Linked DNA regions of Tautonia rosea. The protein of the gene in region 2 binds, or shares a complex with, the protein of the main gene of each other region. Links are inferred from orthologs where the notes say so. Each region holds a gene or a part of one and is shown on either strand. Other genes may lie near its edges.

Region 1 (3,667 bases), on a different replicon or contig from region 2:
ACACAACCGTCCCGACCCTCGGCTGTCCAGGGTACACCATCGGATTCTGGCACCGGAGACGGGGGGAGGGGACCTCGCGCAGAGTCGCAGAGCAAAGAGTGAGCAGGGCGTTGGACAAAGACCTCATTTCTCCTCTGCGACTCTGCGCGAGGGTTCTTCTCCAGGTTTCCAGAAACCCCTGGCGCGCCCAATCTCCCAGCCCGCCTTGAGGCCGGTTGAGTTTTTTGATATTCTTCCATTACTTGAGAACCGCACCCTTGATCGAGAAGGATCGCCGCGGCATCGCGGGTCGGATCAACAGGTCGCGGGATGACGGATCCTCAAGAGAAGGGAAGCCAGGCTGCGCGGAAGCGGCCGGGCAAGGACCCGAAGTCCAGGGCGGGGCTTCTCCATGAAATTAATTATTTCTTCCTTTAATTATAAAGGAAAGACAGGCTTTCGTCGTGAAAACGACGCTGCCTCGAACATTATTGTTACCGGGCAGCCTGATTCTTCAACCGACCTGCCCGAATTCAGTTTCCCAATTAGCCAAAACCAGACGCTCGAAGTTGCTCAAGTATTCGGGATAGCATACATTAATGCGACCCAGGAGGCTGGAGCGTCAGACATGACGTTCGATCACTTCGCGAACTTCTTGGAAGCCGCAATCAAACGGCAACCTCGGGTCGGCTAATCCGATCACCAATAGCCCGCATTCGGGGGTGGCTGGGGTCGTGTCGACCCCAGTCACTGGAAGGATCGCCATCCGGGCCGACTGGGGTCGACACGACCCCAGCTACCCCTTCTGATTTGCCTGCGACAGACCTCAAGGAATCTTCATCGATCTCCCTCGGCGAGTGCATTGAGGTGCTGCACGGCTTCAACCTAATCAAACATCGCTACGCCGAGACAACCTCGCTGTCCCGCCATGAGCACGAAGCATCATCCCCGTGAGATCGCCTTCGAGGAAGGCTCCGGCAACGTCTTTGCCGACCTCGGCTTCGACAACGCCGAGGAACGGTTCGCCCACGCGAGGCTCGGGGCCTGTGTCACGCAAATCCTGACCGAATCGGGACGGTCGCCGTCCGAGATCGGCTCGCTTCTTCAGCTTGCCCCGAGCGAGGTCGAGCACCTGCTCGACGGCCATTTCAGCCGGTTCTCGACCGACGCCTTGCTCGCCTTCCTCAAACGGCTCGACCGCAAGGTCACGATCCGGATCACGCCGCACCACCCCGGAGAGCCGTACCACGACATCGCCCTTGGCCCTTGACCGGCCGTCAGCCCGCCTTGAGGCCGGTTAAGTTGTTTGGTATCATCGAGTTCTTCGGAATACTGCCTCCTGGGCCAAGCGAACGCGTCGCGGCGGCGAGGGTCGCATCGACGGGTCGGGGGGTGATAGATTCCAGAAGGGAAGCCGGGTCGCGCGGAAGCGGCCGGGCAAGGACCCGAAGTCCAGGGCGGGGCGTCTCCATGAAATTGCTGTGCGACCGCGAGCAGTTGCTCGCCGCGTTCGGGGCCGTCGGCGGCGTGGTGCCGGCCCGGAGTCCCAAGCCGATCCTTCAGAACCTCAAGCTCGACGCCTCGCCGAACCAGGGGTCAACCCTGATGGCGACCGACCTGGAAGTCGGCATCCGCTTGAAGGTTCTGGGCGTGAAGGTCGATCAGCCCGGCTCGGTGATCCTTCCCCTGCAGAAGATGGGGCAGATTCTCCGCGCCAGTACCGGAGACGACGAGCTGGCCCTTGAGGTCGAGGGGGAAACCCTGGTCGTCCGCGGCCACCGCTCCGAGTTCAAGCTCCCGGCCGAGGACCCGAGCCTCTTTCCCGACCCGCCCGACTTCCACGCCGAGACCGGCTACCGGATCTCCCCGGCCGATCTCCGACGCGCCATCCGACGCACCAGCTTCGCCACCGACCCCGACAGCACCCGATACGCCCTGGCCGGCGTCTTGATGGAGCCGGGGCCGGAGTCGATCACGATGGTCGGCACCGACGGCCGCCGGATGGCCCGCCAGATCATCCCCTGCGAGCCGGAAGGCAACGCCGAACCCCCGAACCAGGCCCCGGTCGTCCCGGTCAAGGCCCTTCGCCTCATTGAGCGCAACCTCGACGACGACGAGCCCGCCCGGATCGCCGTGCAGGACGGCACGGCCGTGCTCGTCCGGACCGGCCGCGCCGTCATCTACAGCCGACTCGTCGAGGGCCGCTTCCCGAACTACAAGGCCGTCATGCCCAGCAGCTACGAGTGCCGGATTCCGTTCACCGAGGTCGACCCCTTGCTCTCGGCCGTCGAGCAGGCGGCGATCGTCACCAGCAAGGAAAGCCGCGGCGTCGACTTCCAGTTCGGCGACGGCCTGCTCAAACTCGCCAGCCAGACGGCCGACATCGGCGAGTCGCATGTCGAGCTGCCGATTACCTACGACGGCAAGGACGTGGCCATCACCTTCGACGCCACCTACCTGATCGAAGCCCTCAAGACCCTCGACCCCTCGCAGCCGATCGCCGCCGAGCTGATCGACCACAAAAGCGCTGCCGTGTTCAAGACCGAAGACCAGTATACTTATGTTGTCATGCCCTTGAACCGCGACCGCTAACGATCGGTGCTGCGGGGCCAAGGACGAGGCGGGCGGAGCGTGCCCCATCCGCTTGCCAAATGCGGGTTTGAGACGTTACAATGAAAAAGCGTACACATCGAGGCAGCCCCGAGGGAGGTGGAGGTCCGACCCCCCTTTCCGAGACGCTCGGCTCGCTGTTCGCGGCCCGAGGATACGCCCGGACCCGGGCCCTGAGCGAGCTGGAGGCCGCCTGGGAATCGGCAGTCGGACCGGACCTCGTCGCCCGGACCCGCCTCGGCAGCGTCCGCCACGGGGTCCTGAGCGTCACGGTCGCCCACCCGACGCTCCTGGAGGAACTCGCCGCGTTCCGCAAACCGTCCATCCTCGCCACCTTGCGGCGCGAGGCTCCCGGGACCCCGGTCCTCGACATCCGCTTCCGGGTCGGTCCCGTCGAATCGTGACCGCGCTCGTTCGCCCGGCGATCGACGACGCGTTCGAACCGGACCGAACCGCACCGACCTGAACCCCGCCTTGCCTGTTGCTTGCTTGCTTTTCCGCCTTTTTGAGGTTTGGTGATGGCCCTCAACTCCGACGGCTCGATCGAGACTCCCGAGGCCCCGACCACTCCCCCGGGGCCGGACGGCGACGGCTCCCAGGCGCTCGGCTACACCGAGGAGAATATCCGGGTCCTCGAAGGGATCGAGGCCATCCGCAAGCGCCCCGGCATGTACATTGGTGACACCACCACCCGGGGGCTCCACCACCTGATCTACGAGGTCGTCGATAACTCGATCGACGAGGCGATGGCCGGCCACTGTCGCGCCATCGACGTGACGATCCACGCCGACGGCTCGGCCTCGATCGCCGACGATGGCCGAGGCATCCCGGTCAAGGACCACCCGAACTACCCCGGCGTCAGCACCCTCGAAATCGTCCTGACGAAGCCCCACGCCGGCGGCAAGTTCGACCACGCCACCTACAAGGTCTCCGGCGGTTTGCACGGCGTCGGCATCACCGTCGTCAACGCCTTGAGCGAACACCTTGAAGCCGAGGTCCACCGCGACGGCAAGGTCTGGCGGCACGAGTACAATCGGGGCGAGGCCCAGGGGCCGATTCGGGCGACCGGCGCCACCAA
Region 2 (3,773 bases):
TTTTCTCACTCCTCCCGGACAGCGCAGGGGGGTGACGGTCACGCATGGTCTGATGCCGCCCGAAGAGCTGGAACGGGTCCGCCAGAGTGTCGCCTCGGCGAGCGACCGGGACGACGACGAGCCGAGGCCGACGCGGTCGAGCAGCGGCGGTTCGTCGGCCGGCCTTGCGGCCGAGGTGGCCAGTCTGAGAGCCGAGGTGGAGGGTCTTCGAGGGATCGTGGAGACGCTCTCGGCAGAGATGAAGACGTTGAAAGCCTCATTGGGGGAGTAAACGGGAGGGAGGAGGACCGCCGATGTGGATCGAGCGATGGAAGCACTATCGCCAGAGGGTGTTCGCCGTCCTGGGCACGGCGTTGATCGTGGTCGGCGGGCTGGTCAAGTGGGTCGGGTTTGCGGAGGCAGGCCAAGGCTTGCTGGTTGTTCTTTCGGGGCTCGGGGGGTTGCTGGGCGTGCTGATCGTGGCCGATGTGACGGTTCATGCGCGGCTCGGGAAGGGCCAGGCCTGCATGAGTTGCGGCCATGTTCGCCCCCTCAGGTCGTTCCGATGGGCAGGCCCCTGTCCCAAGTGTGGTGAGCCTTGAGCGGGCGAGGGAGCGTTCCCGGTGCTGACGACGAACTGTTGTCGATCCTGTACGTAAGAATAGAAGAAATGGGCAGCGGCGCCCGGCTCTGACTTGCGAGTCTGGGGGTGTTGAGGCATAATGATTTCTTCTGCTCAACCCGACATGGAGCGGCACCACGGGCTCGCAATTTCTTGAGGGGGTCCGGGTGAGTCGGGGGGGACCCGAGCAATTGAGGCGCGTGAACCTGGTCAGGGCGGGAACGCAGCAGCCATAAGCGTGACCTCGATGTGCCCGGGAGCACCTCCCCGGCTCTCCCGGCCTCCTTCGGGACGAGTGTGGACCCGACGCCAACGCGATCCACGCACGGGGCAATGCCTTGCGGACGTGATCGAAGGGGGGATCGGATCGGGTTTGGAGTAATAAGACGACGCCCCCCGTCTGGGTTTCTTCGGCACGACGGAGCGCCTTATCCGTGGCACGGACCAAAGCCAGCGCCCCGGACCCTTCGACCGACTCTCCGAGCGTGGAAACGCTCTCCGCAAGCCCGAGGTGGGAGGGAGAGGCGTACACGGTCGTGGCGCGTCGCTACCGACCACAACGGTTCGAGGATGTGGTCGGGCAAGACCATGTCGTCCGGGCCTTGCGCAACGCGATCCGGATGGATCGAGTGGCCCAGGCGTATCTGTTCAGCGGGACCCGAGGGGTCGGGAAGACCTCGATGGCCCGGATCTTCGCCAAGGCCCTGAATTGCGAGCGGGGCGGGCCGACGGAAACCCCATGCAATGAATGCGACACCTGCCGGGCGATCGCCCTGGGGCAGGATGTGGACGTGATCGAGATCGACGGAGCAAGCAACAACGGCGTCGAGGCGGTGCGCGAACTTCGCCAGAACGCCGGCCTGCGGCCCAGCCGATCGCGGTTCAAGATTTACTATATTGACGAAGTACACATGCTTTCAACTAGTGCCTTCAACGCATTGTTGAAGACGCTGGAGGAGCCGCCGAGCCACGTTAAGTTCGTCTTTGCAACGACCGAGCCGAACAAGATTCCGATCACGGTGCTATCGCGCTGTCAGCGGTTTGACTTTGCCGGGATCGGGCCGGAGCAGATCGTTGATCAACTGGCGAGCATTTGTGAGCGCGAGGGGATCAAGGCGGATCGCGAAGCGCTGCACGTGGTTGCCCGCCGCGCGGCGGGTTCGATGCGGGATGCGCAGTCGTTGCTCGAACAGTTGCTCTCGTCGGGGGCCGAGCATCTGACGGCCGATCGGGTGCATGAGCTGCTGGGGATTGCCGGGGATGACCGAGTCTTGACCTTGCTCGATGCGCTGGCGGATCGATCGCCAGGCCGGGCGCTGGAGGTCCTCGATCAGGCGGTCAACGACGGCGTGCAGCCGACGGACGTCCTGAATGCGTCGATCGAGTTTTTGAGAGACGTGATGGTTGTCTCAGCCGGTGCTGAGGTGGCCCCTCTGGCGGCCCTGCCGGGTCAGCGGGAGCAACTGGAAGGCTTGGCCGGCCGCTGGACGCTCGACACGGTGATCGCCGCGCAGCAGATCTTGGCCGAGACGCGAGGGAGGCTCCGGGGAAGCCCGTTTCCGAGGCTTATGGTCGAGCTGGCCTTTTGCCGGGTCGCCCGTTTGGAGAACCTGACCGAGCTGAGCGAGGTGATTGCGAGGCTCTCGGGGCAGGAGGCCGGGGCGCCCCCTCCCGGACCGGATGGTGCTGTAAAAAAAAAGTCCGTTGAGCCGCTGAGCCAGGCAGCCCCCGCACCTCGGCCGTCAATGGCGTCGGTTTCGGCTCCAACACCGGCTCCGGAGGCTGAGGTTCCGCCGCATCTCGGCAATGGCAATGGCCACGGAACGGGTCAAGGGCGGGCCGAGGCGGTGATCGAGAGGCCCCCCCCTGCTCCCTTGGGACGAGATGAGCAGACGAGCAGGCCGTCGGCCTCGGTGTCCGAGGAGCAGGACGGTTCGGTGCTGCAGCGGGCGCGATCGGCCTGGCAATCACTGATTGATCGGGCCGAGGAGCTGAAGCTGCCGGCGCACTTCAAGCGGCTGGAGCCGTCGGAGGTTTCGGAATCGGGACTCGTGGTCGTGGCCGTGCCGGCGGCGTACAACTATCTGGCCGATCGTTGCAATGCGCCCGAGCTGCGATCGAAGATCGAAGGGCATCTGGCTGAGGCGCTTGGCCGGGGCGTCTCGGTGCGGTTCGATCGGGAAGCGTCGACAGCCCCGGAGCCGAGCGTCATTGAGCCGGGATCGTCGGCGCATCAGGCGGTACTGGAGGATGATCTGGCCCAGCAACTGGTCGCCCGGTTCGAAGCCCAGTTGCGTCGGGTCGAGGTGGAACCGGAACGCCGAGCCGGATCGGATGCCGACGCCTCGGCTGATTCCGAATCCGATCCCGGAGCCGAGGCAGACGACTGACGCGACGGCTCGGAGGCTCATGGAGCGACGCACCGGGTCGTCTCTTGTGTCCGCTTCCTGGCTTCTCTCAACGATTTCGCCATGAACTCAATGACCTGCGAGGGGGAGACACCATGTTCGGGAACCTTGGCAATCTTGCCGACCTGATGCGCAACGCCGGGAAGATCCGGGAGCAGATGGAACAGGCCGCCGAGCAGCTTGGCAATGTTCAGGTTGAGGGCTCGGCCGGTGGAGGAGCGGTCAAGGCAACCGTCAACGGCCGGATGGAGCTGGTGTCGGTACGCATCGACCCGAAGCTGACCACCGACGGCGATGTGGAGTTGCTCGAAGATCTGGTGACCGGAGCGGTGAACCAGGCCATGAATCGGGCTCGGGAAGAAGCCGCCAAGACGATGACCGGCGGCATGGGGCTGAACATGCCCGGCCTCGACTCGCTGTTCCCTGGAGGAGGCCGACCGTGAGCGCCGGCCGCTACGGAGGTCCGTCTCCGGTCGATCCGAGCGCCTCGGGAACGGTCGATCGGCTGGTCCAGGCACTCGGGAGGTTGCCGGGGATCGGGGCCAAAAGCGCCGAGCGGCTGGCTCACCATTTAATCCGATGTCCGGTTGAGGATGCCGTCGCGTTGGCCGAGGCCATTCGGGCGGCTCGCGATCAGATTCATCACTGCGCGCTCTGCGGGCACCTGACCGAGTCGGGACAGGAGCGCTGCACGATCTGCCGAGATCCGAGGCGAGACGAAGCCCTGGTTTGCGTGGTCGAACACTCTCGTGATTTGATGGCGC

The links. The genes of interacting proteins can lie anywhere in the genome.
Region 1: the proteins of dnaX (region 2) and dnaN are in contact, whole or in part, in a cryo-EM structure (PDB 8GIZ), measured with the Escherichia coli proteins. The link is inferred for Tautonia rosea from one-to-one orthologs.

What each region holds. Positions count from the first base shown.
Region 1 is NZ_JABBYO010000008.1:281,389-285,055, reverse strand. What follows is about bases 620-3,510. They hold dnaN (DNA polymerase III subunit beta), read left to right. Parts: upstream 620-1,449; coding sequence 1,450-2,571; downstream 2,572-3,510. Other genes in these bases: gyrB (DNA topoisomerase (ATP-hydrolyzing) subunit B), read left to right, coding at 3,108-3,510; HG800_RS16160 (DUF721 domain-containing protein), read left to right, coding at 2,652-2,993; HG800_RS16170 (helix-turn-helix domain-containing protein), read left to right, coding at 908-1,249; HG800_RS16175 (hypothetical protein), read left to right, coding at 620-673. Outside these bases: more of HG800_RS16175, read left to right, coding at 392-619; more of gyrB, read left to right, coding at 3,511-3,667. UniProt on the Escherichia coli protein: Confers DNA tethering and processivity to DNA polymerases and other proteins. Acts as a clamp, forming a ring around DNA (a reaction catalyzed by the clamp-loading complex) which diffuses in an ATP-independent manner freely and bidirectionally along dsDNA.
Region 2 is NZ_JABBYO010000006.1:411,644-415,416, reverse strand. Bases 517-3,513 are described here. They hold dnaX (DNA polymerase III subunit gamma/tau), read left to right. Parts: upstream 517-1,035; coding sequence 1,036-2,991; downstream 2,992-3,513. Other genes in these bases: recR (recombination mediator RecR), read left to right, coding at 3,449-3,513; HG800_RS13330 (YbaB/EbfC family nucleoid-associated protein), read left to right, coding at 3,105-3,452; HG800_RS13345 (hypothetical protein), read left to right, coding at 517-581. Outside these bases: HG800_RS13350 (YceH family protein), read left to right, coding at 1-271; more of HG800_RS13345, read left to right, coding at 294-516; more of recR, read left to right, coding at 3,514-3,773. UniProt on the Escherichia coli protein: Part of the beta sliding clamp loading complex, which hydrolyzes ATP to load the beta clamp onto primed DNA to form the DNA replication pre-initiation complex.